DNA from 3 places in the Mycoplana sp. ABR4_002 genome. Region 3 is predicted to be linked to each of the others. Evidence: riboswitches for the same ligand, from Rfam matches in the RefSeq annotation. Region 3 holds a riboswitch; each other region holds the start of a gene.
What was found. Region 3 has a riboswitch for cobalamin ahead of ACXAGF_RS18960 (hypothetical protein). Riboswitches for the same ligand answer to the same signal wherever they lie in the genome.

Region 1: linked by a shared signal. The riboswitch ahead of nrdH (glutaredoxin-like protein NrdH) and the one ahead of ACXAGF_RS18960 (hypothetical protein) in region 3 are both predicted to bind cobalamin.
Region 2: linked by a shared signal. The riboswitch ahead of ACXAGF_RS11330 (CbtB domain-containing protein) and the one ahead of ACXAGF_RS18960 (hypothetical protein) in region 3 are both predicted to bind cobalamin.

Annotation. Positions count from the first base shown of each region.
Region 1 covers NZ_JBSWVO010000003.1:110,552-121,150, forward strand. Annotated here, with positions in the region: partial or broken gene ACXAGF_RS22880 (IS110 family RNA-guided transposase) at 1-821, opposite strand, end outside; gene ACXAGF_RS22885 (hypothetical protein) at 1,352-1,636, shown strand; gene ACXAGF_RS22890 (hypothetical protein) at 1,799-2,020, opposite strand; gene ACXAGF_RS22895 (S8 family peptidase) at 2,036-4,411, opposite strand; gene ACXAGF_RS22900 (ATP-binding cassette domain-containing protein) at 4,501-4,785, shown strand; gene ACXAGF_RS22905 (DUF6925 family protein) at 4,956-5,990, opposite strand; gene nrdF (class 1b ribonucleoside-diphosphate reductase subunit beta) at 6,071-7,060, opposite strand; gene nrdE (class 1b ribonucleoside-diphosphate reductase subunit alpha) at 7,074-9,221, opposite strand; gene nrdI (class Ib ribonucleoside-diphosphate reductase assembly flavoprotein NrdI) at 9,218-9,616, opposite strand; gene nrdH (glutaredoxin-like protein NrdH) at 9,628-9,849, opposite strand; cobalamin riboswitch at 10,090-10,304, opposite strand.
Region 2 covers NZ_JBSWVO010000001.1:2,346,480-2,357,078, reverse strand. Annotated here, with positions in the region: gene ACXAGF_RS11365 (pyridoxal phosphate-dependent aminotransferase) at 1-34, shown strand, start outside; gene bmt (betaine--homocysteine S-methyltransferase) at 96-1,115, opposite strand; gene ACXAGF_RS11355 (quaternary amine ABC transporter ATP-binding protein) at 1,285-2,334, opposite strand; gene ACXAGF_RS11350 (ABC transporter permease) at 2,327-3,235, opposite strand; gene ACXAGF_RS11345 (ABC transporter substrate-binding protein) at 3,447-4,445, opposite strand; gene ACXAGF_RS11340 (cobyric acid synthase) at 5,193-6,653, shown strand; gene ACXAGF_RS11335 (peptidoglycan-binding domain-containing protein) at 6,824-8,557, shown strand; cobalamin riboswitch at 8,629-8,944, shown strand; gene ACXAGF_RS11330 (CbtB domain-containing protein) at 8,991-9,167, shown strand; gene ACXAGF_RS11325 (CbtA family protein) at 9,180-9,974, shown strand; gene cobU (bifunctional adenosylcobinamide kinase/adenosylcobinamide-phosphate guanylyltransferase) at 9,971-10,498, shown strand; gene cobW (cobalamin biosynthesis protein CobW) at 10,503-10,599, shown strand, end outside.
Region 3 covers NZ_JBSWVO010000001.1:3,974,100-3,984,698, reverse strand. Annotated here, with positions in the region: gene ACXAGF_RS18980 (cobalt-precorrin-6A reductase) at 1-759, opposite strand, end outside; gene ACXAGF_RS18985 (precorrin-3B C(17)-methyltransferase) at 1-25, shown strand, start outside; gene cbiE (precorrin-6y C5,15-methyltransferase (decarboxylating) subunit CbiE) at 737-2,017, shown strand; gene cobM (precorrin-4 C(11)-methyltransferase) at 2,014-2,775, shown strand; gene metH (methionine synthase) at 2,818-6,606, opposite strand; gene ACXAGF_RS18960 (hypothetical protein) at 6,692-6,907, opposite strand; cobalamin riboswitch at 7,010-7,229, opposite strand; gene ACXAGF_RS18955 (glycoside hydrolase family 94 protein) at 7,699-10,599, shown strand, end outside.

The DNA of each region.
Region 1 (10,599 bases), on a different contig from region 3:
ATCGCGTCACCGCACAGCGATATGCATCCAACACGCTTGCTTTCCCCCGACTCGTTGAGCTTCGGGGTCAACCCCAGTATCGGTCCAACAGCCTTCGAGTTCTTGAACCGCTGCGGAATGTCGATGGTGCTCGTGAACGCCAGCGATACGACGGGACCGACACCGGGGATCGTCATTAGCAGCCGGCACATAGCATCGTTGCGCGAGATGTCCAGAACCTTCTTGTGCAACCGGGAGAATTCCTCACGCAACTTACGCCTCGCTGTCAGCAGCGGCTCCATGATTTCCTGAAGATCAGCCATGTCATTGACCAACTCGCGAAATCACTCCTCGAATTTGACCGCGCCAACGTTCCCGACCTTCAGCCCAAAATTGCGCAACAGTCCGCGAATGTCGTTTTCAATGGCGATCGCTTTTTCCTGCAGCAGCTTGCGCGCCGTTAGCAGGGCCCTTCGTTTCTGGCTCGCCAGCGTTTTAACGTGCACAGGGCGGTACAGGTTGACCCGCATCATCTGCGCAATGCCACGGGCATCATTGCGATCGGTCTTGTTCGGCTGGGCCTTCAGGAAGGCTTTTACATGGCGCGTTTCGATGCAAATCACCGGCACGCCGGCCCTGGCGAGGGCCTCGAATAGCCATTGCGATAAAGGTCCGGCTTCCAGGCCAACCCGCTCAGGATTCCAAGCCGGATCTCGCAACATCGCGATCAGGTCATCGGGGTGGCTGGGAACCTTCACCTCTCGGCAAATCTCGCCCGTTTCGTCGACAATGCAGATGGCGGTCTCTTTCACCGAGACATCAAGACCCATATAATGCTTCATGCTGCGCTTCCTTTCCGATGCTTGTGGCTGTTGCAAAACATGACCACGTTTACCATCGCTCGAAGCGCAGCACCTTCTCCTACCACCGCCGTCTAAGGGTGAGGCTCAAGCCGAATACCCCATCTTGCATAACGGGTCGCGCGCCGGGCATAGTGCCGACGGGTGATTTCAGTCCAGGCCATCGTGAGCTCCATCGAATCTTTGCAAATCCGACGGAATCACAACCTATTGAAATCACCCACTTCTTTTTGAGGCAGGCACTCAGCATTGAATGGCAGTCGGCGCCCCCGAGCGGTCGAGTATTGGAGTATCCTTGACCTCGGCGGTCGACCGGGGTTGGCTGAGGAGTGGGTTGCAAGGGTTGAGATCTGGTTATGTTATACCATTACCCGAAATCAGGTAAGACATATTATGGAACTAACATCCGGTTTCGCGAGTGTTGCTTTTTGCAGGCACCTGCAGAACACCGAACTGTTCCGTCTCGGTGTTGCCGACGCTCCCGGTTCATCCAACCGAGGCAGTTCAGGCTCATGCTCGTCCAGGCCGATCGACACGATCCGATTGAAATCCGCCGCGGATATCGGGCGCACTCGCCTCGCGCGAAAGCCAAGGCGGGTGTGGCGCCAAAACCGATCGAAGGATTCCCAACGCCGCTATTCGATTGGACCGATGATCCGCCGGATTTCCAGCAAGCACTCATCAATCATATGCGCCGGCATGGGACTCCTATCGGCATCTGCATCGCGCTGTCGCCGGCGAGAACGGAACGGCTGACCCGCTCTCTACAACGCGATCGCCGTAAGCCATTCCATTAAAACGCGGATAAAAATCCATGTCGAAGACTTTACGGCATCACTTTGTTTTTGTTTGCAATTCTTCGCGGAATCCAATTGGAAATAGGTTCTGGACCGACCGAAGCTAATATAAGGGGGATAAAAGAGGACTCGTCATGCCAATTCACGACCCCTGCACCCTTCTCAACCGACTGCTAGTAGAACCCAACGAAAGCGCTTTACGGGAATGATGCGGATTCTGATGGAGCGATTGCCAAAAGAAGAGCGATACGTTGATGGCGTTCGGCGCATGGTTCCGCCCTGCACAACCACAAACTTATTCAGGCTGCCGTCGCCAACACCGGCGTTGTAAAGGAGATTGCCGACCTTGAAATCGCCGATGAAGTTTGACGGTATCTCGACCATGTTCACTTTCCTCGACTATGGAGCAGCCAGCTGCGCCGGACGCGGCTGAACCCGGTTTCTCACCTGATCATAGAGCCTGAGTTCGCCGGGCATTGCGAGCGTGACGGCCAGGCCGAATGGCACCAGATCGTCAATGGGCGAAGCCGGATCAGGCTCTCGTTGAATTTTCAGGCGCAGATTCATGCCGTCGGCGACGACCGCTGCCTGCGCCCCGCTCCAAACCCGAGTGAAGACAGTGCCACGATTGGTCTGGTTGCCATCCGGTTGCCAGGCATCCGCCGAAATGCCGAGACCTGCGATTTCGGCTGGATCGAGGAGCTTCATCCTGACAGCGCGATAGGATTTCCGACCAGGAATGACCGGTGTGAACCAAGCCAATGTGGCGGACACCGAATGAGCACGTGCCTGGCCGCCCATCGCAGCGGGAATTGGCACCAGCACATCGACGCTTCGCTCGCGACCGAGTGATCCCACGCACCAGAAGGTAGCGCGGTCTGCAGCACAGGCGACCGCATCATTACTTTCAACCACGCCGTAGCCCAGGAAGCGGCGGATATTGTCTTTTTGACGCGGAGCCTGACCCTGCCCAAACGGCCCGAGAAGTTCTTTGACCAGACCGGCCGCCGCATTCGGCCAGCGCGCCGGGTGCACAAGAAGGGCCTTGATGAGAACAGCCCGCTGAACATTCGTCAGCTGCAGGAACTCCCGGCCGTAAGCGGCCTCCAGGGCATCGTGAATGCGATGTGCTGTGCGAGAGGCCAGCGCGGTTGCCGCACTCGTCCCGTTTGTGTACCCCTCGGCATTCTCAAGGCCGGGACGCGGTGGCGCGGCAACTTTGAGTCCCGCTCCTCGACTTGCGCTCGCTGGCGAGACAGTGATGCTCTCCGCGCTCGCGACGACGCGAAGATGTTCGCGGGCGCCCGGCATCAGGATGTCCGGCTTGACGGAGCCCGCGAAGCCGGGTCCTAAAGCGCTCGATGGGTTGGCCGTATCCAGCTCGGAATATGGATTGACATTGGCACGCGCCAACGCGCGGTCAGCGGCCGGCACCCAATCAAGATTGCGGGCGCCGATCGTCAGTCCATTGATCGTCTCCGATGGTGACAACAGCCGGCGGTCGGCTACGATTTCTGCGACCGCGTTGATCACACCGCGTGCCCGCTGATCGGCGTTGGCATCCTCGAACGCGACCCTGTTTGCAAAGGCGGCCACAGGAAATTGCGCCGTGATATTGCCGGCACTAACGAGGAACAGGATACCGAACCGGAACGCCAGTCTGTCGAGAAGGCGTGCCCAAGGCGACAGCTGCCCATAAAATGGCCGTCTGACATTTCCGAGCGACATATTTACGATGATGACATGCGGAGCCGACGGTTGATCGCCGGCGCGCATATGCATGACCGCCTGATAGATCAAATCGATGATCAGCCTGTCCGGGGGAAAGCGGTCATTGTTGCCGAGCACCGGGATGCAATGCACCTGACGCGGCAGCGGCGGCTCCGGCCTGTTTCGGTCTCCGTGGACGATGAGTGAGGCCATGGCCGAGCCATGGAAACGTTGCGAGACAAGCGCGCCAAGCTCAAGCCCAAAATGGTCTTCGACGCTTAGATGACGCTGCAGCAACGGACGGCCAGCGACCGGAACACCATCGAGAAGGGCAAGGATCGGGTCGGCGGTGACGGGTCCCGCGGCGGGCGCGGGAGCAGCTGGCAAAAGATCATTGGAGTCAATTCCGGTGACGACACTCTGCGGGCGAATGTGCATGATCGGCTCGACGCCGGCGAGACTGCCGGGAGCACGCTCGACCACAGTCCGAACGGCTGCGACAGGCAGTTCGGCTAGGATAGCATGGTAGGCAATGTCTTCAAGCCTAGAGCGACTGAGAAGGCGACCACCGCTTTGCCGGATCGCAGCGGTGACCGTCGCGTCACTGATCGCACCTACCTCGGGAGAAGCACGGAACACGAGCTCGATTTCGAGAGGAACGAGTTCGTTGTCCTCCCGACCTTCGATCTCCTCAACCAGCACATCCACATCCAACGGTTGGACGCGATCGGCCGGCCCCCAAACACGAAGGTCACGAAGACAGGCGAAGACGTCCCGCCATGGGGTAAATCCTTGCGGCAGAGCTCTGCCACCGACCCATGTTCGCCAGAGAGATTCAATCTGCTGGAGCGCCCGCAAATCCGGCACGAGCAGGTACGCGACAGGTGCCTTGTCCTCATCGTCCGGCAGCTCTTCCTCGTCGATAAGTTCGAGGCCCGGGACGTTGTTGATTGCCCGGGCAAAGGCCGCAATGCTTCCCTTCACTTCGAATACGAGGAGTCGCTCAGGCGCCAGCGCTGCTGGATCGGCACGAAGCGCGAGACCCGCCGGGTCGCGCTGCAGCACGTCTGTCAGGCGTTGAAATTGCGGGCCAAAGCAGCGGCGGAACGCGCTTACTGTCGATCTTGTGGAGGCGAATCAAGTCGTAGAGACCCTTGGACAGACTGAACCTGTCGCGTGATCTCCTGGGGCGCTTGCCGAGCTCCGTCTCCGGCGGAGAACTTCAACGGATCGCACTGTTGCGCGCGCTGCTGCTCGACCCGGTCTTCCTCTTCGCTGACGAACCGACCTCGCGGCTGGACCCGGTGACACAAGCCCAAACCATCCGGCTCATGGTCGACATCGCCGCCGAGCGGGGCCTGGCGATCATGGTCGTCAGCCACGACGAGACACTGCTCTCGGCAATGTGCGATCGTGTGATCCGCTTGGAGGTGCACTAACCACGATTGTGATGCGACGGCAGCCTTGCCGACGAATTTGAGAGCAGTCCGCCGAGCACCCGCCGTCCTCCACTCACATACTGTTTGGGCACAATTCTAAGTAAGGCGGCTGTGATGGCCTGAGCGACAGTTTCTGTCGCCAGCACAACTTGCGGTCGATTTCTTGAAGACTAACAACCAGGCGCGACTTCATCGGTTGTAGCTGGATCGCCGCCACGGTCGAGGACCTCGCGCCATTTGCCAACCAACTCTTGATAGGAACGACTGCCGAACCGCTCAGCCAAACGATACTGTTGGCGCAGGGTTATGCGTACCGTGGCATGACAAAACCGATCAGACTGCAAGACGAACCGACTTGGCGCTGCCCTTCCAGCTAGACCGTCAAGTACCGCCTTGCGGAGAATTGGCAGGTCCGGCCGGGCATAGCGTTCGAACAATTCCTGGAACCGGGCGTGATCCTCAATGTCGAACTCGCGCTCTTGCCCCCGGTTATCCAAGACAGGGTTGGGGGGGTGTAGATAACCAAGCGGCACATGATCCTTCGGGATTGGAGTATTGGCGGAATGGGTTCGATGTAGCTTCAACAGCTGTGGTAGCAGATGCGTGTGCGGTCCTGTTGGAGAAACGCCGCCAGTATCCGCCCCACCTATTTTTTGAAAAACCTCGATGCGACCTATACGGGTTAACGCGATACGGTGCGGATGGGCCTCCATCATTGCAGACATTGCCGCACTGCCGGTGTCGAACAAGCTGTACCCTGCATGGGCACGAAGGATCGCCAGCAGTTCGGGGTCGTCAGTGCGAATGCAGAAGTCGCACTGCGGCAGATCGAGGCCGATGTCAAAGAGGGTTGCCTTTCTATCGGAAGGACGAACCGCACCCTCATCCGGCCCAAGTTCTGTTAGAACCTTCCGCCCACTCATAGCTGAATCCCTTTGCGGCAAGCAGAGCGCCACGCCGTGGCTCCAGCGATGCCGTTTGGGGCTGAGGGCTTCGTAGGCGACAGAGATGACCTGTGATAGGGCTCCGTCCTCGAGCCGAATGGCGCCCCGCGGCGTTGCGCGTACATAGGACGCCACGGCGTATTCTTCGACATGCTCGCCTTTGTCGTGATGGAACTCAGCGACAGCGCCGAAGGAGCCCATGCTCCATCCAGATTTCGGATCAGCGAGGCTATCCTTCAAGAGGTCCCGGATATTTCGCACGGCCGATCATCCTTCACTATCAATGTCTTCTCCCCACGCACGGTGCGCAGTGATTGAATCACCGTCGGGTTGCCGGCCAGCTAGAAATTCCAGTCCTCGTCCTCGGTCGCCACCGCTTTGCCAATTACGTACGAAGAGCCGGACCCCGAGAAGAAGTCATGGTTCTCGTCTGCGTTGGGCGATAGAGCCGAGAGGATTGCCGGATTGACCTTGCAGGCTTCTGGTGGAAACAGCGCCTCGTAACCGAGGTTCATCAGCGCCTTGTTGGCGTTGTAATGCAGGAACTTCTTGACGTCCTCGGTCAGGCCAACGCCATCATAAAGCGCCTCTGTGTACTTGGCCTCGTTGTCGTAGAGCTCAAGCAGCAGCTCGAAGGCAAAGTCCTTGATCTCCTGGCGGCGCTCCGCCGAGAGCCGCTCCAGTCCGAGCTGGAACTTGTAGCCGATGTAGTATCCGTGGACGGCCTCGTCTCGGATGATCAGCCTGATCATGTCGGCGGTGTTGGTGAGTTTGGCGCGGCTCGACCAATACATCGGCAGGTAGAAGCCGGAATAGAACAAGAAGCTCTCGAGGAAGACACTCGCGACCTTCTTCTTCAGTGGATCATTTGAAGCATACTGTTCCATGATCAGCGCTGATTTGCGCTGCAGGAACTCATTCTCCTCCGACCAGCGATAGGCGTCGTCGACATCCGGCGTCAGGCAGAGCGTCGAGAAGATCGAAGAGTATGAGCGCGCGTGTACTGCTTCCATGAAGGATATATTGGACAGCACGGCCTCCTCGTGCGGTGTGGCGGAGTCTGCCATCAGCTTCACAGCGCCAATGCCATTCTGGATTGTGTCGAGCAGCGTCAGGCCGGTGAAGACGCGGATGGTGAGTTTCTGCTCCTCCGGCTTCAGTGTCGCCCATGACGGGATGTCGTTAGAAAGTGGCACCTTCTCCGGCAGCCAGAAATTTCCGGTGAGCCGGTTCCACACCTCGAGGTCCTTGTCGTCCTCGATGCGGTTCCAGTTGATGGCGCGCACGGCGCTGGCAGCCTTCGGGGTCTTGGTTTTCATTTGGATGTTCATGGTCGTCACCGGTTCAGAGGGCGCACGAGACACAGCCCTGCACTTCCGTGCCGGACAGCGCCATCTGGCGAAGGCGGATGTAGTAGATGGTCTTGATACCCTTCCTCCAGGCATAGATCTGCGCGCGATTGATATCGCGGGTCGTGGCCGTGTCACGGAAGAACAGCGTCAGCGACAGGCCCTGGTCGACGTGTTGGGTCGCTGCGGCATAGGTGTCGATGATCTTTTCGGGACCGATCTCGTAGGCGTCTTGATAGTAGTCGAGGTTGTCGTTCGTCATAAAGGCTGCGGGGTAGTAAACGCGGCCGATCTTGCCCTCCTTGCGGATTTCGATCTTGGAGACAATCGGGTGAATCGAAGAGGTCGAGTGATTGATATATGAGATAGAACCGGTCGGCGGCACGGCCTGGAGGTTCTGGTTGTAGAGGCCGCCTTCCATCACGGCCGTCTTCAGTTCCAGCCAGTCTTCCTTCGTCGGAATGTGAATGCCCGCCTCCTCGAAAAGGCCTCTCACCTTCTCCGTCACCGGCAGCCATTCGGCTTCCGTGTACTTCTCAAAATATTCGCCGGTAGCGTATTTCGAGCTTTCGAAGCCCTTGAAGCTCCGCCCCTTCTCCACCGCTAGCCGGTTCGATGCGTGAACGGCGTGATAGGTCACGGTGTAAAAATAGATATTGGTGAAGTCGATACCTTCTTCCGAACCATAATAGATGCGTTCGCGGGCGAGATAGCCGTGCAGGTTCATCTGGCCAAGGCCGATTGCGTGACTGTCGTCGTTGCCCTTTTCCACCGAGGGAACGGACGAGATGTGGCTCATTTCGGAGACGGCGGTCAGCGCCCGGATCGAGGTCTCGATCGTCTGGCCGAAATCAGCCGAATCCATCGCGGCTGCAATATTCAGCGAACCGAGATTGCACGAAATATCCTTGCCCATCTTCGCGTAGGACAGGTCGTCGTTGAATTCACTCGCCTCGCTGACCTGCAGGATTTCCGAGCAGAGATTGCTCATCGTGATGCGGCCGGCGATCGGGTTGGCTCGGTTCACCGTGTCCTCGAACATTATGTAGGGGTAGCCACTCTCGAACTGGATCTCGGCGATGATCTGGAAGAAGTCGCGCGCCTTGATCTTCTTCTTGCGGATGCGGCCGTCCTCAACCATCTCACGGTACTTCTCCGTCACGGAGATCTCGGTAAAGGGCACACCATAGACGCGTTCAACGTCATGCGGCGAGAAGAGGTACATGTCCTCGTTGTTCCGCGCGAGCTCGAAGGTGATGTCCGGGATGACGACACCGAGGGACAGCGTCTTGATACGAACCTTCTCGTCGGCGTTTTCGCGCTTGGTATCGAGAAAGCGCATGATGTCGGGGTGGTGGGCGTGAAGATAGACCGCCCCCGCCCCTTGCCGCGCGCCTAGCTGGTTGGCGTAGGAAAAGCTGTCTTCCAGCAGCTTCATCACGGGGATTACGCCGGAGGACTGGTTCTCGATCTGCTTGATCGGCGCGCCCATCTCGCGAAGGTTCGTCAGCGACAGCGCGACGCCCCCTCCCCGCTTGGAAAGCTGGAGCGCCGAGTTGATCGAACGACCGATGCTCTCCATATTGTCTTCGACCCGCAGCAGGAAGCAGGAGACGAGTTCGCCGCGCTGCTTCTTGCCGGCATTGAGGAAGGTTGGTGTCGCGGGCTGGAAACGGCCGGATATGATCTCATCGACAAGGTCTCGGGCGAGCTTCTCGTTGCCCCGCGCCAGCGTCAAGGCGACCATGCAGACACGGTCCTCGTAGCGCTCAAGGTAGCGTTTTCCATCGAAAGTCTTCAGCGTGTAGGACGTGTAGTATTTGAACGCCCCGAGGAAGGTCGGAAAGCGGAACTTCTTGTCATAGGCGTGTTCGAAGAGATCACGCACGAAATTGAACGCGTACTGGTCCAGAACCTCCTGCTCATAATAACCCTCCGCCACCAAATAATCGAGCTTTTCTCGGAGGTTATGAAAGAAGACCGTGTTCTGATTGACATGCTGGAGGAAATACTGCTTCGCCGCCTGCCGGTCCTTGTCGAGCTGGATTTTCCCCTGTTCGTCATAGAGGTTCAACATTGCGTTGAGCGCGTGATAGTCCAGCGCCGTGATTTCCGGCGCTTTCGCCGGCTTTTCAAGCGTCATCGTGTCCAAAGTCGTTCTAGCCCCTGTCTGACGTTGTCGACATCCTCGTCCGTTCCGAGTAGTTCGAAGCGGTAGAGGAAAGGCACCGCGCACTTGGCGGAGATGATGTTGCCCGCGATGGCGAATCCGGTGCCAAAATTGGTGTTCCCCGCCGAAATCACGCCGCGGATCAGGCTGCGGTTGCACGGGTTGTTGAGGAAGCGGATGACCGGCTTCGGCACCGCCCCCTTCGCCCCGCCTCCCCCATAGGTTGGGGTTACCAGCACGAAGGGGTGGACTACTTCGGGCGGTTCCTCGCTTGCATCGAGCGGCAGGCGCAGGACTTCAACCCCGACTTTCTCGACGAACCGATGGGTGTTTTCCGACCGGCTGGAGAAATAGACCACTCCGCCCATCGTGCCGGGCCTCAAGCGAGTGCGCTGATCATGTCAGGACGGAAGCCGGCCCAATGCTGCTCTCCGGCAATAACAACAGGAACCTGACGGTAGCCGAGGCCCTGTACGAGGGCATACGCCTCTGCATCTTCGGAAATGTCGACGACGCTGTAGTCGATGCCTTGGCGGTCGAGCGCGCGTGTCGTTGCGGTGCACTGAACGCAGGCGGGTTTGGAGTAGACAGTGATGGCCATGGCTTTCCTCGTATCTGACAAGCGGGCATAGGAGACCGTCCGGCCATCCGCCGATGGCCGTCCGACGCAAATTTAAGGGCATAGCGGCCGCCTGAAACGGCGGGACGCGGGATGCGACCTACTCGCGTGGGTGAGCTGGAAAAAGGATCGACATGACTTCACCCCGAGGCATTTTGCGGGGCACCAGGGGAGGCGCTGAGGCGACATTGCTCAACGCTCGCCTGCCGGACACCCCGCCCGTGGACGTTCATGTGCGAGGCAGGTCTCCTGGCTCGCGGATCATCACATTCACCCACCTTCCCAAGGCATTTGCGCCTCAGTGGTCAACGGACGAACGCTCACCGCTTACAGTTGCGGGGGCAGCTCCGGACTCACTCCACCATCATGGTCGAACCGGATTCCCATCTTAGCCTTCAACTCAACGAATCGAAGGAACCTCGAACACTACATATAGTAGACCAGACAAAAATTGCGTCAATAGCTGGCGACAATTCCGAAGGACGAATTGGAAATTGTCTCTGTCGGCTGTGGATAGCGGGGACGCTGAGGGCAATCCACAGGAAGCATGACGGCCGGGGCTCGCGCGCTCTTCCCTTGATCGTTGGGGTAGGGCACTGGCCATCGCCCTAGGAGCGGGTTAGCCTGTCTTTGAAACACCTGGCCACCACCTAGCGCAGCTTTGCGCAGTTCACTGGCCGCAGCGACCATGTTCACCAGCGCCGGCTCGTCCTCATCCCATTTGCGAGCTTT
Region 2 (10,599 bases), 1.6 Mb from region 3:
GAAGGCGTTCCTGGATCGGGCCTACGGGCGCTGAGCGCCCGCAAACGGCTGCAGGTGGCCTTCCGACCGGGCGCGGCCGGAAGGCGATGGCTGGGTCAGCCGCGGGCGCGGCGGCCCCGTTCGCGCACCGGCGCGGGCGCGGCCTCGTTCGCGCTCTTGTTGCGCAGCGGCCCGATGACCTCGATGATCGTGTCCAGCGTCGGCCGTTCGCGCGGCTCGTGCGCGTCGAGCGCCTGACGCATGGCGGCAAGATGCTCGCAGGAAGTGCCGCAGCAGCCGCCGATGATGCGCGCGCCGGCGTCGCGGGCGAGCCGCGCATATTCGGCCATCAGCGGCGGCGTGCCGGAATAGTGGATCTCGGCGCCGCGATACTCGGGAATGCCGCAGTTGCCCTTGACCACGATCGTGGCCGACGGATCGGCGCCGGTCATGTCGAGCAGCGAGGAGAGGATGTCGGAGGCGCCGACGCCGCAATTGGCGCCGACCGCGAGCGGACCGGAGCCGATGTCGCCGGCAACGCCGTGAATGTCCTTGGGATGCAGGCCCATCATCGTCTTGCCGGCGGTGTCGAACGAGCCGGTGTAGACGAAGGGCAGCCCGACCTTGACCGCAGCCTCGGCGGCCGCGCGGATTTCCTCCGGCGAGGACATGGTCTCGATCCAGGCGACGTCGGCGCCGCCGGCCTTGAGGCCCTCGATCTGCTCGACGAAGGCCGCGACCGCGTCCTCGTAGGTCAACGCGCCGAGCGGCACCAGCAGCTCTCCCGTCGGGCCGACCGAGCCGGCGACGATGATCTTGCGCGCGTCCTTGTCGGCGACGGCGCGCGCGATCCCGGCGGCCGCCCGGTTGAGCGCGAACACCCGGTCCTGCGCCTGGTGCAGTTTCAGCCGGTGACGGGTGCCGCCAAAGGTGTTGGTGAGGATGATATCGGCACCGGCGTCGACGAAGTCCTGGTGCAGCTTGGTGATGTTTTCCGGCCTTGACTCGTTCCACAGTTCCGGCGCTTCGCCGGCCTCAAGGCCCATGGCGAAGAGAGAGGTCCCGGTGGCGCCATCGGCAAGCAGGAACGGCTTTTCGGCGAGCAGGGCCGCCAACGCGTTGGTTGTGGGGGTCATCTGGCTATTTCCTCATCATGCCGGGGACGGTTCGCCGCGCGGTATCGTGCGCCACGAATGACTTAAGGATATAAGCATTTCTTTATATGATGGCAACCCTGCTTGCGCATGACCGGGGCGCCATGGGCCGAATCAAGAAGGGCGCCCTGCGGGCGCCCTCGTTTGCCGGCTAGGCCGCCTGGGGATGGTCCTCGTGGCTGGTGGGCGTCACCATCGAGGCGATGATCGCGTTGAGCGTGATCGATCCGATCGGACGCTTTGTCTCGTCGATCACATGCGCGACCGACTGGTTCGCGTCGGTCATCGCGCGCGCCGCGGTCTCGAGCACCGTGCCCTTTTCGATCGGCATGCCGTCGGGACCGCCCGAAAGCGGCGCCATGATCGTCTCGACGTTGACGACGCGGCCGCGGTTCACTTCCTTGACGAAGGCGGTGATGTAGTCGTCGGCGGGCCGCAGCACGATCTCCTGACCCGTTCCCTGCTGCACCACGGCGCCGTCCCGCAGGATGGCGATCTTGTCACCGAGCCGGAGCGCCTCGTCGAGGTCGTGGGTGATGAAGACGACCGTTTTCTTCAGTTCCTTCTGCAGGTCGAGCAGCACCGTCTGCATGTCGACGCGGATCAGCGGATCGAGCGCGGAGTAGGCCTCGTCCATCAACAGGATCTCCGCGTCGTTGGTCAGGGCGCGGGCGAGGCCGACGCGCTGCTGCATGCCGCCCGAGAGCTGGTTGGGGTAGTGGTTCTCGAAGCCGGCCAGGCCGACGCGCTCGATCCAGTAGCCGGCGCGCTTGCGGCTTTCCGACGACGGAATGCCCTGGATTTCCAAACCGTAGACGGTGTTCTCGATCACGGTCCGGTGCGGCAGCAGCGCAAACTTCTGGAACACCATCGCCGTCTTGTGGCGGCGGAACTCGCGCAGGTCGCTCTCGTTCATGCGACAGATGTCGACCCCGTCATACAGCACCTCGCCGGCGGTCGGCTCGATCAGGCGGTTGATGTGGCGGATCAGCGTTGACTTGCCGGAGCCGGAAAGGCCCATTACCACCATGACGCCGCCGGCGGGCATCGAAATGTTGATGTCCTGCAGGCCGAGCACGTGGCCGTACTTCTCGTTCAGTTCGGCCTTGGAGAGACCGCCCTTCACCTGTTCGATGTAGTCCTGCCCGCGCGGGCCAAAGATTTTGTAGAGATTCTTCACTTCGATTGCATGACTAACCATGTACGACCTCCGAATGCTTCTGCAGCCGTCTGCCGTAGGCCTGGCTGGTTCGATCGAAAATGATGGCGATCGCGACGAGCGCGAAGCCGTTGAGAAACCCGACGGTAAAGAACTGGTTGTTGATGGCGCCGAGTACGTTCTTGCCGAGACCGCCGACGCCGACCATCGAGGCGACGACGACCATCGCCAGCGACATCATGATCGTCTGGTTGATGCCGGCCATGATGGTGGGGAGCGCCAGCGGAAACTGCACGTTCTTCAGCTTCTGCCAACTCGACGAGCCGAAGGCGTCGGCCGCTTCCAGCACCTCCTTGTCGACCAGGCGGATGCCGAGGTTGGTCAGCCGGATCATCGGCGGAACGGCGTAGATGACGACGGCGATCATGCCGGGCACCTTGCCGATGCCGAAGATCATCACCACCGGGATGAGGTAGACGAAGCTCGGCATCGTCTGCATCACGTCGAGGATCGGATTGATGATGGCCTGCACCCGGTCGAAGCGCGACATCAAGATGCCGATCGGAATGCCGATGAGGACGGCGAAGATCGTGCAGACCGTGGTCATCGCCAGCGTGATCATCGCGTCGCGCCAGAGGCCGAACAGGCCGATGAGAAACATCGCGGCGGCGGTGCCGATCGTCACCTTCGCGCTGCGGCTGCCGGCATAGACGACGACCAGCATGATCGCCATCACGAACGGCCACGGGGTGGTGACGAACAGACGCTCGAGAAAGTTCAAAAAGACCTGCAGCGGATGGACGGCCGCATCAATGATGGAGGCATAGGAGCGCACCAGCCCCTTGAAGCCGTCGTCGATGACCTTGCGGCCCGCGCGGATCGTGGAATCGCTCAGCGCCGGAAACTCGCAAAGCAATGCCGGCATGTAGTCACACAATGCCATTTCCGTCCCCTTGTTCTGCCGGCCGCGTCATGGACGCTCTTAATTGTTGTTGTCGTTCCGGCGATTGTCCTCTTGTCACATGAAGCGGCGCGCATTCATGTGCTGTTTGCGACCTAGGTTTTCCTCATACCAATTTCGCGGCAGGTCATGGTTCCGTGGCGCGGGCGGGAGTGGACGGGCGCGCGTGCGCCGGTCCGCCCCGCAGGCCGCGTCACAGCGCGGCCTTGACCTTCTCGGCGACTTCCGGCGTGACCCACTTCGACCACACGTCGGGATAGGTCTCGAGGAAATGCTGTGCGGCGTCCTTGTTCGTGCCCTGGTTCTCCGACATCCAGGCCAGGACCTTGCTGACCGTCTGGTTGTCCCACTGGCGGGTCTTGACGTAGTCCATCGCGACGCCGGCTTTCTCGACGAACTCCTTGGTCGCGATCGTATAGACGTCGGCGACCGGATAGGCGTTGAGCTTCGGGCTCGCGCAGTCGGCGACGGCGGTGCAGGTATCCCATTCCTTCTTGTCGTGTTCCACGCCGAAGGGAAGCTTGATCATCTCGTACTTGCCGAGGATTGCCGTCGGCGCCCAGTAGTAGCCGAGCCAGCCGGTCTTCTTTTCGAACGCGTTTGCGATCGAGCCGTCGAGGCCGGCGGCCGAGCCGGTGTCGACCAGGTCAAACCCGTGCGTCTCCCCGTCCAGGGCGTTGTAGATGTTGGCGGTGGAAATCTGGCAGCTCCAGCCCGGCGGGCAATTGAACACCGCACCGCGCGAGGCATCCTCCGGCGCCGGGAAAAGGTCGGGATGCTTCAACGCATCCTGTACGGTCTTGATGTCGGGGTGGGCGTCGGCCAGGAATTTCGGGATCCACCAGCCCTGCACGCCGCCCTCGGACAGCAGCGGCGCTGCCTGGATCAACCGGCCCTCGGCGACCGCGGCCTGCAGCGCCGTGCGCACCGAATCGACCCAGAATTCCGGCGCCAGGTCCGGCTGCGCCTTTTCGTTCATCGAGGTGAAGGTGGGCATGGTGTCGCCCGTCACCAGCGTCACGGTGCAACCATAGCCGCTCTCGAGGATCATTTTGTCGACATGCGCGGCGACGCCGGCCGAGGCCCAATTCATCTCGGCGATCGACACACTGCCGCAATCGGCAGCCTGCGCGGACCCGGCAAGAACGTAGACACCTGCGGCGAGGACGGTTGAAGCGAACAGCTTCTTCATGGTCGTAAGACCTCCCAGTCTTGGTGCAGTGGTCATCTGGGCAGGCGCAGGGCACTGCAACTCCTGTCTGCCGTCGTCTCCTGTCTGCCGTCGCCGCGTTCGACAGGCCCGGTCGATAAGCGGTCAGGCAAGTCGATACTCTGCTTGCGTGACATACCTGTCTCGCCCCGCTCCCCGGCGACCACTTCGCCATTGGGCCGAGCGCATTTCGATCGCAGCGTCAGCGTAAGGATTCCGACAAATAAATCAACCTTTCAGGGGTGGCCGGCCGGCCGCATCCGGGGTGCCGAAATCGGGAGCCTGGCATCGAGTGGCAGGCCGACCGCAACCGCAGTGCCGCCATGGGCCGGGCCGTCGCAGCCGAGCCCGCCGCCGGCAATGGTCCGCCGGGTCATAAAATGCTTCTGCTTCAATTATTCAGGCGTGATTCACCATTGCTTAAGCTCTCAATAACGATCCGGTAACGATGAGCGGCTATTGCTGTGTTCACGGCAGCGAAGCGACTGCCGGTCCCCGGATCAGGTATCGCGTACCGGGGTCGATTTCGCCGGTGCGTTTTTCCGGCCTTGTCCATGTATCGGACCAGCCGCGGGCATCATTGCGATGTGCTGCGGCTTTTTCTTTTCGAGCCATCCCCTCGATCGGACGCATCGGTGCCGGATCCGGCCGGCGGCCGGGGCGCCTGACCGCATCGGCGCGGCGCTTTCAGGACTTTGCCGCCGTGCGGGCCGATGCTAGGGAAGGCCGATGACACGCAAGATCATGTTGCAGGGAACGGGCTCCGATGTCGGCAAGACGGTACTGGTCGCAGGCCTGTGCCGGATCGCCGCCAATCGCGGCCTGACGGTCCGGCCGTTCAAGCCGCAGAACATGTCCAACAATGCCGCCGTCTCCGCCGACGGCGGCGAGATCGGCCGCGCCCAGTGGCTGCAGGCGCTGGCGGCACGGGTGCCGTCCTCGGTCCACATGAACCCGGTGCTGCTGAAGCCGCAGTCGGACACCGGCAGCCAGATCGTCGTGCAGGGCAAGGTCTACGGTCAGGCGCGGGGGCGCGACTACCAGGCGCTGAAGCCGAAGCTGCTCGGCGCGGTGATGGACAGCTTCGAGACGATCGGCGCGGGCGCCGACCTCGTGGTGGTCGAGGGCGCCGGCTCGCCGGCGGAGATCAACCTGCGGCCAGGAGACATCGCCAACATGGGCTTTGCCACCCGGGCCGGCGTTCCGGTCGTTCTCGTCGGCGACATCGACCGCGGCGGCGTCATCGCCTCGCTGGTCGGTACGCAGGCGATCCTGGCGCCGGAGGACCGCGCCATGGTGACCGGCTATCTGATCAACAAGTTCCGCGGCGATGTCAGCCTCTTCGACGACGGGATCGCCGCCATCGCGCGGCACACCGGATGGCCGTGCTTCGGTGTCGTGCCCTGGCTGAAACACGCCCGGCACCTGCCGGCCGAAGACTCGGTGGTGCTTGAGCGGCTGACCGCCGGGCGGCCGGGCGCGCTGAGGGTGGCGGTGCCGGTCCTGTCGCGCATCGCCAATTTCGACGACTTCGACCCGCTGCGCCAGGAACCCGACGTCGATCTCGTCTTCGTGCGCCCGGGCGAGCGGATCCCGGCCGATGCCGGGCTCGTCGTCCTGCCAGGCTCGAAATCGACCATTGCCGACCTGAAGGATCTTCGCGCGCAGGGCTGGGACCGCGATCTCGTCCAGCACCATCGCCGCGGTGGCCGCATCATCGGCATCTGCGGCGGCTACCAGATGCTGGGCCGGCGCGTCGCCGACCCGCTCGGCATCGAAGGCGGCGAACGGGCGGTGGAGGGGCTCGGCTTCCTCGATGTCGAGACCGAGATGGCGCCGGCCAAGACGGTGCGCAACAGCAGCGCCCGGTCGCTCGCCTATGATGTGCCGCTCGACGGCTACGAGATCCATCTCGGCCGCACGAGCGGGCCCGACTGCGCTCGGGCCCCGGTCGAGATCGCCGGCCGCCCGGACGGGGCAACCTCGTCCGACGGCCGTGTATTCGGCACCTATCTGCACGGGCTCTTGTCCAGCGATCCGTTCCGTGCCCGGCTCCTGGCGGAGTTCGGCATTGCCGGCGGCGGTTTCGACTACCGCGGGGCGGTGGACGCGGCGCTGGATGGGGTGGCCGCCGAACTCGAGGCCGCCCTCGATCCGCGCTGGCTGGATGCGCTGATGAAAAGTGACTGAGAAACGACGATTATCCCAGCGCGCCGGGCCGTCATTTCCAGTGGACTAGTCTGTAAAGCCGTCATCTTCATCCGGCAGGGTAGCCACCAAAGTTGCGCCCGATTCCGATGCAAATGCCTAGAATGGCGTCCAGCCGTGGCGGACGCCCGCAGTGTGAAAGGGAATTCTGCATGACCAGCGCTCATTTCGCAAAACTCGGTCTGACGGCTCTGCTCGGACTTGTCCTTGCTGGCAGTCCCGCGGTGCGGGCGGAGGACGGCAAGCCCGGCGTCAGCGCCAGCAAGCGGTGGGAATCGGAGTTTTCTCTGTGGCAGAAGGTTTCGTCTGGCAGCGATCCGGCAGGCTATGAGGACTATCTCAAGCAGTATCCGAGCGGCACCTTCGCCTCGATGGCGCGGCTGCGCCTGGCCGAACTGAACGCGGCAGGGGCCGCCAAGGCGGCAACGGGCGCGCAGGGCGCGGCCGCCGGCAAGACGACCGGTGCAGCCACCGACAAGGAGAAAGCGCAGGCGGCGCAGAAGGCGGCCGAGGCGGAACGGCTGCAGGCAGAACAGGATGCCCGAATCGCTGCCGAGAAGGCCAAGGTCGACGAAGAGCGGCGGGCCGCCGAGGCGGCCGACCGGCGGGCGGCCGAGGCCGAGCGGCTGCGCAAGGAGCAAGAGGCGCGCGCGGCCGAGGAGGAAAGACGAGCGGCCGAAGCCAAGGCGGAGGCTGCGCGCAAGGCGGCCGAGGCCGAGCGCAAGCGCGCCGAAGCGGCGGCGGAGGCGGCGCGCGTGAAGGCCGAGCAGCAGGTGCGGGCCGAGGCAGCGCGGTTGAAGGCCGAGCAGGAAGAACAGGCCGCGGCCGAGGCGAAGGCGCGAGCGGACGCGGCCGCCGCTGAACGGGCCAAGGCCGAGGCTGCCATCGCCGCGGCAGAGGCCGAGCTCAAGCGGGCCGAGGAAGCGGCGGAGGCGCAGCGGCTGAAGGCCGAGCAGGAGGCGCAAGCGGCCGCCGAGGCCCGGGCGCGGGCGGATGCGGCCGCGCAGGCAACGGCGAACACGGACCCCGTGACGAGCGATGAGGCGGCGGACGCCGATCCGCCCGAAGCCGCCGACGGAGCCAGCGATTCCGAAGAGAGCGCCCATGTACGGCCGCAGGCCGAGCGCGAGGGCGGGTCAGGTTCCATCACCGAGGTAACGACCGGTAGCGGCGAGGCGGCCGGCGCCGAGCCGACCAAGGCCGACGATGCAGCGACGGAACGGCTGGCGCGCCGCGAGGACAACGCCTGGAGCCGGGCGGTGCTGAACGGCGACGCCGAAGCCTACCAGGCCTATCTCGGCGATTTTCCCGAAGGCAAGTTCGCGGCGGAAGCGCGCCAGCGGTTGGCGGCGCTGGAAAAGAAGCCGGCCGCGGAACGGCCGGCCGAGGAAGGCGCAACCGCGTCCAGCCCGGCGCCCCAGCCGGCCGCGCGGCAGCAGTTGCAGTCGCGGACGACGATCTACGAGACGTCGCCCGATGCACGCGAGGCCTACCTGGAGCCCGGCACGCGGGCGCAGGCGCAGCGCTGGCTGAACACCCTCGGCTACGGTACCGGCGGGATCGACGGCGTCTATGGTCCGCGCACCCGCGCGGCGATCGCCGCCTGGCAACGCTCGGCCGGTCAGCGCGCCGACGGCTATCTGACGCGCAAACAGTTCCGGCAACTGCGCGAGGCGGCGCAGTTCGTCGAGAACCGCAATCGCCAGCGGGTGGCGCGGCAACGCTACCAGCGCGACCCGTATTACGGCGGCTATCGCGTCTACGAGGGACCGGTCGACGGCTACCTCGAGGGACCGGTCGGCGGTTACTACGAAGGTCCGGTCGACGGCTACTACGAGGGGCCGGTCTATCGCGGTGGCCTCGGCATCAGCGGTCCCGGCTATTGACGGCGCCCACGCCGGTATTCGAAGGATGGATGGCGCTGGCAGTCGATTGACTTCGACGGCCGGCGGGCATAATCATCCCACTATTGGATGGTGCGCCTGTCCGGAGACGGAACGGCGCTTAAATGGGAACGTGACGGGGTGGACCCAATCAGGGCGCTCCAATCACGGCCGACCCCGCGACTGTAGAGTGGCGAGGCCGATCCGGCCGGTCGAACGACCGGCAAAGCCACTGGGTGGCGGCATGATGAACCGGGGTCTGGACGCCTCTATTTCTACGAATCGTCCGCCTTTCATGCCGCTCACAACCCGGGAAGGCGAGGAGAGGCCGTCGGCGCGAATGCGCCGGACGCCGCGAGCCAGGAGACCTGCCGGCCAATGAAGGGCATCGTGCCCGATTCCGGGAATTTTCCCCTACGCCAGCACGGAGGTTGTCATGGCTGCTTCTAACGTTTCTTCTACTTCTCTCTCGCTCAACGATCGCCTCTACGCAGGAATCACGGCACTGCTGCTCGGCGCTTTCCTGGTGTTCGGCGCTGGGCTGGCCAATTCCTCGGTGCTGCACGACACCGCGCACGACACGCGTCACTCCTACGGCTTTCCCTGCCACTAAGGGGCGCGTGACATGATCGTTCGATATCTCCTGGCCGCTCTGGTGGCCGGGCTGTTTTCCGGCGCCCTCATGACCGTGGCGCAGGAGGCGCGGGTGATTCCGCTGATCCTTCATGCCGAAGAGTATGAAGGCGGCGAGGCTGAACCGGCGCCCGCGGGCGCCGAGACCGAAGCGCAGCCGCAGGCGACCCACGAGCATTCGGCGCTCGGCATCGGCGCCGCCGTTGCCGAATTCGCCGCCTACCTTTCGCCCGTAACGCCGGCCTATGCGCATGCGGGCGAGGTGCATGAGGGCGAGGGCGGCATCCTGTTCGGCATGAGCCGCTTCTCCGGCACGCTGTTCGCCAACCTGGTGACCGGCGCCGGCTTCGCCCTGCTGCTGGCGGCCGTCAGTCTTCTGGCCGGCAATCCGATCACGGTCGCAAATGGCGCGATCTGGGGAGCGGCGGGCTGGCTGGCGGTCCATCTGCTGCCGGCGATCGGCCTGCCGCCGGAACTGCCGGGCTTTCCCGCCGCCGACCTTGCCAGCCGGCAGGGCTGGTGGCTGGCGACGGTCGTCCTGTCGGCCGGAGGGCTCTACCTGCTGATCCTGAAAGAGGGCATCGCCGCGAAGGTCCTGGGCGTCCTCCTGGTCGCCGCGCCGCACCTCTATGGCGCGCCGCAACCGGATGACCTTTCGAGCAACGTTCCGGCCGTGCTCGGAGCGGAGTTCGCCGTGGCGGCTTTGGCAACGACGCTGTTCTTCTGGATCGTGCTCGGCCTGTCGCTGGGCTTTGCCAACGAGAAGATCGCCAAGGCCGACCGATGATGACGACATCGCCCGGAGCCGTCCTGGTTCTGGGCGGTGCCCGTTCCGGCAAGTCCGCCTTTGCCGAGCGGCTGGCCGCGGAGACCGGCCTCTCGAAGCATTATATCGCCACCGGCCGCGCCTGGGACGAGGAGATGCGCGCGCGAATCGAGCAGCACCAGGCACAACGCGGCGGCGACGGCTGGGTCACGCACGAGGAGCCGCTGGCGCTTGCGGACCGCATCCGTGAAACAGCGCGCAAGGACCGGGTCCTGCTCGTGGACTGCCTGACCTTGTGGGTGACGAACCTGATGCTCGAGGGCCGCGACATGGCGGCGGCTTATGACGACCTCGCGGCCGCGATCGTGCATTCGCCCGGAAGGCTCGTGTTCGTCTCCAACGAGGTCGGATTGGGCATCGTGCCCGACAACCGGATGGCGCGCGACTTTCGCGACCATGCCGGCCGGCTGCACCAGAAGGTGGCCTCGCTTGCCGCCGAAGTCTATTTTGTCGCGGCAGGCCTGCCGCTGAAAATGAAGGGTTGAGCACATGCTCCAGCAAAAGATTCCCGCAACCGTCATCACCGGCTTCCTCGGCGCCGGCAAGACGACGATGATCCGCAACCTGTTGCAGAACGCCAACGGCA
Region 3 (10,599 bases):
CTTCCTGCCGCCGGAGGCGACATGATCGATCAGCCGCAGCGCCTCGTCCACGGTCTCGGCGACGACGGCCCGGCCGCCGGTGCCGCGGTCGACCATGATCACCGGCAGCTGCAACGCGCGGGCCGCGGCGATCTTGCCGTAGGTCGCCGTGCCGCCGCTGTTCTTCGCCACCACCAGGTCGATACGGTGGTCGCGGAGCAGCGCCATCTCGTCTTCGACGGCAAAGGGGCCGCGGGCCAGAACATAGTCGACCGAGGGCACGCGCAGCGGCGGGTCGAGCGGATCGACGCTGCGCACGAGATAGTGGTGCTGCGGCGCTGCGTTGAAATGGAAGGCCTCCTGCCGCCCGATCGCGAGGAAGACGCGGCGCGGCGGGCCGCCAAGCGCAGCCACGGCCTTCTGCAGGGTGGCCACGCGTGTCCAGCGGTCGCCGACCTCTGCCTGCCAGCCGGCGCGCTCGAGGCGGATGAGCGGCGTGGCCGCAAGTTCGCACGCCCGCTCGGCATTGGCGCTGATCCGCCGGGCGAACGGATGGGTGGCGTCGACCAGAAGGTCGATTTGGTTGTCGGCGAGGTAGGCGGCAAGTCCGTCCGCGCCGCCGAAGCCACCCGTGCGTACCGGAACCGGCTGCGGCGCGGGATCGACGGTGCGGCCGGCAAGCGACAGCGTCGCCTCGACGCCGCCGCGCGGCGCCAGCCGGCCGGCCAGCGCGCGCGCCTCGGCCGTGCCGCCCAGAATGAGGATTCGTTTCTTGTCCACGCGTGATCCGTCCATCTCTTCCGTCGCCGCGCCCTGGCTGACGATCGTCGGCATCGGCGAGGACGGTTTAGCCGGTCTCGGCGACGCGGCCAAGGCGGCGATCGCGCGCGCCGAGGCCGTTTTCGGCGGAGCGCGGCACCTGGAACTGGCGGCGGCGGCGATGACCGGCGAGCGCCGGACGTGGCTGAGCCCGTTCGAGCGGTCCGTGGCCGCGGTGCTGGCGGAGCGCGGCCGGCCGGTGGTGGTGCTTGCCTCCGGTGACCCGTTCTACCATGGCGTCGGCGTCACGCTGTCGCGGCATGTGCCGCGGGCGGAAATGACGGTGCTGCCGTCGCCGTCCGCCTTCAGCCTCGCCGCCTCGCGGCTGGGCTGGGCGCTGCAGGACACGGCCTGCGTCTCGCTGCACGGTCGTCCGCTCGACCTGGTCCGGCCGCACCTGCATCCCCGTAGCCGGATTCTCGCACTCACCTCCGACAGCGACGGGCCGGACAAGCTCGCCGCGCTGCTCACCGAAGCCGGCTTCGGCGCGTCGATGCTGACGGTGCTGGAGGCGCTCGGCGGGCCGCGCGAGCGCGTCGGCACGCAGCGGGCGGACCGGTTTTCGATGGACGCCGTCGACATGCTGAACGTCTGCGCGGTCGAGGTCGCTGCCGGCGTCGCGGCGCGGGTGCTGCCCTGCGCGCCGGGGCTCGACGACGCGCTGTTCGAACACGACGGCCAGATCACCAAGCGCGAGGTGCGGGCGCTGACGCTGTCGGCGCTGGCGCCGCGGCGGGGCGAGTTGCTGTGGGACATCGGCGCCGGCTCCGGCTCGATCGGAATCGAGTGGATGCTGGCCGATCCCTCGCTGCGGGCGATCGCGGTCGAGGCGAACGGTGAGCGGGCGGCGCGGATCCGGCGCAACGCCCCCCGGTTCGGCGTGCCGGGGCTTGCCGTCGTCGAGGGCGAGGCGCCGGCGGCGCTGGCCGGACTGCCGGTGCCCGATGCCATCTTCATCGGTGGCGGCGGCAGCGAGGCGGGCGTGTTCGACGCGGCACTTGCCGCGCTGGTACCCGGCGGCCGGCTGGTTGCCAATGCGGTGACGACCGAGATGGAAGCGGTGCTGCTTGCCGCGCAGGCGCGGCTCGGCGGAGCGCTGACCCGCATCGACATCGCCCGCGCGGCGCCCGTCGGACGGATGACGGGCTGGCGACCGGCAATGCCGGTGACGCAATGGAGCTGGACGAAGCCGGCCGACAATCGCAAGGAGACAGCATGACCGTCCACTTCATCGGCGCCGGACCGGGCGCCGCCGACCTGATCACCGTGCGCGGCCGCGACCTGATCGGCCGCTGCCCCGTCTGCCTCTATGCCGGCTCGATCGTGTCGCCGGAGCTGTTGCAGTACTGCCCGCCCGGCGCCCGCATCATCGACACCGCGCCGATGTCGCTCGACGAGATCGAGGCGGAGTTCCTGCGCGCGGCCGCGGCGGGCGAGGAGGTGGCGCGGCTGCACTCCGGCGACCTGTCGGTCTGGAGCGCTGTCGCCGAGCAGATCCGCCGGCTGGAGCGGCACGGCATCGCCTATACGCTGACGCCGGGCGTGCCCTCCTTTGCCGCGGCCGCGGCGGCGCTGAAGCGCGAGCTGACGATCCCGGCGGTGGCGCAGAGCCTCGTGCTGACCCGCGTCTCCGGGCGCGCCTCGCCGATGCCGAGCCGGGAAACGCTCAAGGGTTTCGGCGAGACCGGCGCGACGCTGGCGATCCATCTCGCCATCCACGCGCTCGGACAGGTCGTGGCCGAGCTGACACCGCTTTACGGTGCCGACTGCCCGGTCGCGATCGTCGTCAAGGCGTCCTGGCCGGACGAGCGGGTCGTGCGCGGCACGCTCGCCGACATCGCCGCCAAGGTGGCGGCCGAACCGATCGAACGCACCGCGCTGATCTTCGTCGGGCCGACGCTGACGGCCGGCGACTTTCGCGAGAGCTCGCTTTACGATCCGGCCTATCAGCGACGGTTCCGCGGGCGCGGCGCGTAGCGCCGTACCGCGGGGGCCGATTGGCCTGCGTTCCGGAGGCTGCTATTCGGCGGCGGTCGCCGCCGGTCCGGGCACGTAGTTGAGGATCGGGCCGAGCCAGCGCTCGACCGCGGCGAGCGGCATGGCCTTGCGTCGCGCGTAGTCCTCGACCTGGTCGCGCTCGACCTTGGCGACGCCGAAATAGTAGCTCTCGGGCGAGGCGATGTAGAGGCCGGAGACCGACGAACCTGGCCACATCGCCATGCTCTCGGTCAGGCTGACGCCGATCTGGCGTTCGGCGTCGAGAAGCCGGAACAGCGTCGTCTTCTCGGAGTGGTCCGGCTGGGCGGGATAGCCGGGAGCGGGCCGGATGCCGGCATAGGGCTCGCCGATCAGGTCCTGCGGGGAGAAGCGCTCGTCCGGCGCGTAGCCCCAGAGCTCCTTGCGCACATGCTCGTGCATGCGCTCGGCGAAGGCCTCGGCGAAACGGTCGGCCAACGCCTTCACCAGAATGGAGGAATAGTCATCGTTGGCGCGCTCGAAGCGTTCGGCGATGGCGATCTCGCCGATGCCGGCGGTGACGACGAACCCGCCGACATAGTCGGAAATGCCTGTTGCCTGCGGCGCGACGAAATCCGACAGGGCGACGTTCGGGCGGCCGTCGCGCTTGGACAATTGCTGGCGCAGGGTGAAAAACGTGGCAAGCTCGTCCGTGCGGCTGTCGTCGGCGTACAGCCGGATGTCGTCGCCGACCGCATTGGCCGGCCAGAAGCCGACGACCGCCTGCGGCGTGAACCAGCGCTCGGTGATGATCTTGTCCAGCATCGCCTGCGCGTCGGCGAAGAGCTGGCGGGCGGCGGCCCCCTGCTTCTCGTCGTCGAGGATCCTGGGATAGACGCCCTTCAGCTCCCAGGTCTGGAAGAACGGCGTCCAGTCGATGTAGCGGGCCAGTTCGGCCAGGTCCCAGTCCTGCCAGACGCGGGTGCCGAGGAAGGACGGCGTCTTCGGCCGGTAGGCCGGCCAGTCCGGCCTGAAGGCGTTCGCGCGCGCCCGTGCCAGCGGCAGGCGCTGCTTTTCGGCCTCCGCCCGCAGATGGGCGTCGGCGACCTTGCGGTACTCGGCCCGCAGGGTCTCGACGTAGCCCGCCCTGGCCTCGGGCGACAGCAGGCTGGAGACCACGCCGACGGCGCGGCTGGCGTCGGTGACGTAGACGGTCTGGCCGCGGTCGTAGCGGGGATGGATCTTCACGGCGGTGTGGACGCGGCTGGTCGTCGCCCCGCCGATGAGGAGGGGGATGTCGAGGCCCTCGCGCTCCATCTCGCCGGCCACGTGCACCATCTCGTCGAGCGAGGGGGTGATGAGGCCGGAAAGACCGATGATATCGACGTTCTCCGATTTGGCCGTCTCGAGAATTTTCGCCGCCGGCACCATCACGCCGAGGTCGATGATCTCGTAGTTGTTGCAGGCGAGCACGACGCCGACGATGTTCTTGCCGATGTCGTGCACGTCGCCCTTGACGGTGGCCATCAGGATCTTGCCGGCGCTCTCGCGGGCCGCACCGCCGTTCGCCTGCTTCTCCGCCTCCATAAAGGGCAGCAGCACGGCGACCGCCTGCTTCATCACGCGGGCGGACTTGACCACCTGCGGCAGGAACATCTTGCCCGCACCGAAGAGGTCACCGACGACGTTCATGCCGGCCATCAACGGCCCCTCGATGACGTGCAGAGGCCGCTCGGCGGCGCGGCGGGCCTCCTCGGTGTCGGCCTCGATGAACTCGGTGATGCCGTTGACAAGCGCGTGCTCCAACCGCTTTTCCACCGGCCAGTCGCGCCAGGCGAGGTCCTTTTCCCGGGCCTCCATCCCGCCGACGCCCTTGAAGCGCTCGGCGATCTCCAGCAGCCGTTCGGTCGCGGTGCCGCCGGCTTTCGGCGCGCGGTTGAGGACGACGTCCTCGCAGGCTTCGCGCAGCCCGGCCTCGATCGTGTCGTAGACGGCGAGCTGGCCGGCATTGACGATGCCCATGTCCATGCCGGCCTGGATCGCATGATAGAGAAAGACGGCGTGCATCGCCTCGCGCACCGGCTCGTTGCCGCGAAAGGAGAAGGAGAGGTTGGAGACGCCGCCGGAGACGTGCACGTGCGGCAGTGTCGCGACGATCGCGCGGGTCGCCTCGACGAAGTCGACGCCGTAGTTGTCGTGCTCCTCGATGCCGGTGGCCACGGCAAAGATGTTGGGATCGAAGATGACATCCTCGGGCGGCAGGCCGGCCACGTCCGTCAGCAGCCGGTAGGCGCGGGTGCAGATCTCGACCTTGCGGGCCCGGGTGTCGGCCTGGCCCTTCTCGTCGAAGGCCATGACGACGACGGCGGCGCCGTAGGCGCGTACGAGTTTCGCATGGTGCAGGAAGGCTTCCTCGCCCTCCTTCAGCGAGATCGAGTTGACCAGCGGCTTGCCCTGCACGCATTTCAGGCCGGCCTCGATCACCTCCCACTTGGACGAGTCGATCATCACCGGCACGCGGGCGATGTCGGGCTCGGCGGCGACGAGGTTGAGGAACTCCGTCATCGCCTTCTGCGAATCGATCAGGCCCTCGTCCATGTTGACGTCGATCACCTGGGCGCCGTTGGCCACCTGGTCGCGCGCGACCTCGAGCGCGGCCGCATAGTCGCCGGCGGTAATCAGCTTGCGGAACTTCGCCGAGCCGGTGACGTTGGTGCGCTCGCCGACGTTGACGAAGGGAATGTCGCCGGTCAGCGTGAACGGCTCGAGCCCGGCCAGGCGCATGTGGCGGGGAATGTCCGGGATCGGCCGAGGCTTGTGGCGGGCGGCGGCCGCGGCGATCGCGGCGATATGGGCCGGCGTCGAGCCGCAACAGCCGCCGACGATGTTGACGAGACCGTCGCGCATGAAGCCTTCGATCTGCCCGGCCATCTGTTCGGGCGTCTCGTCGTAGGCGCCGAAGGCGTTCGGCAGCCCGGCGTTCGGATAGGCGCAGACGAACGTGTCGGCGACCGTCGCGAGTTCGTCGAGATGCGCGCGCATGGCGTTGGCGCCGAGCGCACAGTTCAGGCCGATCGAAAAGGGCGCGGCATGGCGGACCGAGTTCCAGAACGCCTCCGGCGTCTGGCCCGACAGCGTGCGGCCGGACAGGTCGGTGATCGTGCCGGAGATCATGATCGGCAGTTCGATGCCCTTCTCGGCGAACACCTCCCGGGCTGCGAAGATCGCCGCCTTGGCGTTCAGCGTGTCGAAGACGGTCTCGATCAGGATGATGTCGGCGCCGCCGTCGAGAAGGCCGCGCACCTGCTCGGCATAGGCGATGCGCAGGTCGTCGAAGGTGACGGCGCGATAGCCGGGATTATTGACGTCGGGCGAGATCGAGGCGGTGCGGTTGGTCGGGCCGAGCGCGCCGGCAACGAAGCGATGCCGACCGTCCTTCTGTTGCGCGCGCAGGCCGGCGCGGCGCGCCAGCCTCGCCCCGTCGCGGTTCAGCTCGTAGACCATGTCCTCCATGCCGTAGTCGGCCTGCGCGATCGTGGTCGAGGAGAAGGTGTTGGTCTCGAGGATGTCCGCACCGGCGAGGGCGTAGCGATAGTGGATGTCCTCGATCGCAGCCGGCTGGGTGAGCGTCAGAAGATCGTTGTTGCCCTGCTGGTGGCAGGCGCAGTCGCCGAAGCGGGCGCCGCGGAAGTCGGCCTCGACCAGACCCAACGCCTGGATCTCGGTGCCCATCGCGCCGTCGAGCACGAGAATCCGCTCGCTGGCGGCGGCTTTCAATGCGGCGGCGATGTCCTTGCCGTTGCGGGGTGGAAGTTCGGGACCGAACAGGTCCGCTAGGTCGGCCGATGCCATGGCAAAGCCCCTCCGATGCAGAATTTCTGCATCGGAGATCACATAAAGGCATCTTTATGTCAATATGTCTTTATGTCGTTGGCGCTCAATGCGGCCTGCCGGAGCGGCCGGCCAGGGCCGCAAACAGATCGCGCAGCCGGACGATGTCGGGGTCGCGATCGGCGAAGCGCGCGAGCTTGCCCAGTTCCTTCATGGCCTCGCGCTGCAGGTCGGCCCCGCGGGGCTGCCAGAGCAGCCAGGATATGAAGACGGATTCCGGCCGCCCGGACGGCGATGGCGCGGTTTCGATGGTGGCAAACATTGACTTCCCCAATCTGCAATTGGGGGATGACCGGACGCACGCGAGCTGGAGTCCCGCGATTGACGCGGAGCAAGCGCACCCTTGGGACACCCCGCCCATGGACGTTACGAGTTCATCAGGGCAGGTCTCCTGGCTCGCGGGTCGTTGCGGCTGTCCGGCCTTCCCGGCACCTTGTCGTGCCAGTGGCATGGGCGACAGCCACTCGTCGCTTACAGTTGCGGGGGCAGCGCCGGCCTGGATGCCCGTCGGGGCATTGCACCGGCTTCCCTCTTAGCCTCCGGGTCGGAACCGACTCGGAAGAACCCTGATGGCGTCACCTGAGCCGATGGCCGCGGTCCTGTCAACGCCGGCGACGCCCTCCTCGACAGAAATCGCGCGGTTGCGGGAACCGGCGCGCGCCGATTGCGTTCAGCCTCCGTTCACCGCCGGTCGCCTAGTGCTGGCCGGATGTCCGCCGACCGGTCCGTTCTTGCCCCTGTTCCTGCCATGGAGCCGTCCCATCGCCCTGCCGCCTTGTTGCAACTGCTTTCCAGAGCGGCTAAAACGTGCCGTTTTCATGCACCACGCGGCCACGATGCACATTTGCGTGTCGCCTGAGCCATTGCGCGCCTCCGTCGGAGTGCGCGGCCTTAGCGATGCCCGGCCGGAGGAGCGGCGGCGGCACCAGAGGAGACGCGTGAAGTCGTCATGGCCTGCAGCGGCACACGGGTGACGCTCGCCCGCTGAATGCGTTCCGCAGTCCGAGGATTGCCGGATATCCCAATATTGCTCGAAACCAGAAAAACAAGCTGATGCTGCACAACAGACCACAGTCGTCGCCGCGCGAGGCGGAACCCAGGCAGGTCGACTACAACGATTCGATCCGGGGTACCTATTTCACCCTGGAGGAGCTTAGCGCCTGCGGCGAGGATCTGGCGCGCAACGGTGCCGGCGCCCTGCCGGCCTTCGTGCCCTTCGACTTCCGCGCCCGGCATCGGGAGAACGAGCGGGAGATCTTCCGCGTCTACCGCACCGTCGCGCGCGATGTCGAAGCGGGAGCGACCATCACGCCGGCCGCCGAGTGGCTGCTCGACAACTACTACGTGGTCGAGGAGGCGGTCCAGGAAGTGCGCCGCGATTTCCCGCGCCGCTTCTACCGCCAGCTGCCGACAATGCAGGTCGGCGCGGCCGAGATTCCGCGGACGATGGCGCTCGGATGGCTCTACGTGGCCCACACCCACAGCAGCGTTTCGCGCGAGAGCCTGACGGCCATCGTCGAGGGCTTCCAGAAGGTGGAGGCGCTGAAGATCGGCGAACTGTGGGCGCTGCCGTCGATCATCCGCTTCATCCTGATCGAGAACCTGCGTCGCATCTCGATTCGCGTCGAACGGTCGCGCGGCATGCGCCGCAAGGCGAACGAGATCGCCGACGAACTGATCCGGCTGAACGATCCCGAGCGCAGCGTGGTGATCCTGCGCGAGATCGAGGAACTGGTCGCCGACAACACGTTCGTCGCCCAGCTGCTCTATCGCCTGCGCGACGGACTGCAGGCTTCCGGCGCGGCGATCCAGTGGCTCGAGCAACAGATCGAGGCGCGCGGCAGCGATCTGGAAGAAGTGCTCGTCGCCGAGCAGAACCGGCTGTCGCATGGCAACGCCACGATGAGCAATCTCATCAAGGGCCTGCGCGCCATCGACGACACGGAATGGCCGGTCTGGGTGGAAAGCGTCAGCCGGCTGGACGCGGCGCTGCGCGAAGGGTCGGATTACAACGACCTCGACTTCGGCTCGCGAAACGCCTATCGCGACACGATCGAAAAGCTCGCCCGCCGGTCCGGCCGGAGCGAACTCGAGGTAACCCGGACGGCGCTCGAAATGACGGCCGAGGACATGGCCGCGGGCCACGTCGCCGGCGCGGGCGAGGCCAATGTCGGCACCTATCTGGTTGGCGCGAAGCGCCGGCTGCTGGAAGAGCGCATCGGCTACCGCCCGTCGCTGCTGCAGCACCTCATCCGCATTACCCGCGCCCTCAACTGGTTCGCGATCGCCGGCCCGGTGACGGTCCTGACACTGCTGGCGATGATCGGCGTCTATTTCTTCCTCGACCAGATGGACATCCCCGACGGCGCCTGGCTGATCATGCTGGTGCTGTTCGCCTTGCCGGCCTCGGAGGGCGCGGTCGGGCTGTTCAACACACTCGTGACCCTCGTGGTGAAGCCGTCGCGGCTGGTGGGCTACGAGTTCCGCGAGGGCATCCCCGAGGAGGCCCGCACGCTGGTGGCGGTGCCGTGCCTGATTGCCAAGCGCGACCATGTCGACGAACTGGTGCGCAACCTGGAGGTCCACTACCTCGCCAATCCGCGCGGGGAGATCTACTTCGCGCTGGTCAGCGACTGGACCGACAGCAAGGTCGAGGAGACGCCGGAAGACCTCGACGTGCTGGAATATGCCAAGCGCGAGATCGCGCTGCTGTCGGCGCGCTATGCCTATGACGGCCGCACCCGCTTCTACCTGCTGCACCGCCGGCGGCTGTTCAATCCGCAGGAAGGGGTGTGGATGGGCTGGGAGCGCAAGCGCGGCAAGCTGCACGAGCTCAACCTGCTCCTGCGCGGTGACGGCGACACCAGCTTCCTGCCGGGCGCCAACGTCGTGCCGGGGAACGTCCAGTACGTGCTCACGCTCGATTCCGACACGCGGCTGATGCGTGACGCGGCGACCAAGCTCGTCGGCAAGCTGTTCCACCCCATCAACCGCCCGCAGATCGACCCTCAGACGCAACAGGTCGTCGCCGGCTACAGCATCCTGCAGCCGCGCGTCACGCCGTCGCTGACGACCGGCGACGAGGCCTCGACCTTCCAGCGCATCTTTTCCGCCAACCGCGGCGTCGACCCTTACGTGTTCACCGTGTCCGACGTCTATCAGGACCTCGCCGGCGAGGGGACCTTCACCGGCAAGGGCCTCTATCACGTCGATGCCTTCGAGGCGGCCCTGAAGGGCCGGATCGAGGAGAACACCGTCCTTTCGCACGATTTGCTCGAGGGGTCCTACGCCCGCTGCGCGCTGGTGACGGACGTCGAGTTCATCGAGGACTTCCCGATCCGCTACGAGGTCGAGACCTCGCGCCAGCACCGTTGGGCGCGCGGCGACTGGCAGCTGCTGAGCTACATCTTCCGGCCGTCGAGTGCGGTGTCGATGCTCGGGCGCTGGAAGATGTACGACAACCTGCGTCGCTGCCTGATCCCGGTCGGCTGGCTGGTGGCCTCGGTGATGGGCTGGTACTACATGGAGCCGCGCCAGGCGCTGATCTGGCAGCTGGTGCTGATCTTCCTGCTGTTCGTGGCGCCGACGCTCTCGCTGATCACCGGCGCGATCCCGCGCCGCAGCGACATCGTCGCGCGCGCCCACGTGCAGACCATCCTGTCCGATATCCGGGCGGCGAACGCCCAGGTCGCCCTTCGCATCGTCTTCATCGCCCACCAGGCCGCGCTGATGGCCGATGCCACGGTGCGCTCGCTGTATCGCATGGCGGTCAGCCGCAGGCACATGCTGGAGTGGCGCACGGCGGCCCAGGTGCACAGCGCGTCCGGCGGCGGCATCGGGTCCTACTACCAGGATATGTGGCAGGCGCCGCTGCTGGCGGCGATCTCGGTCGCGCTCGCTCTGTTTTCCGACACCGGCCTGCCCCTGATCGCAATCCCCTTCGCCGCCATCTGG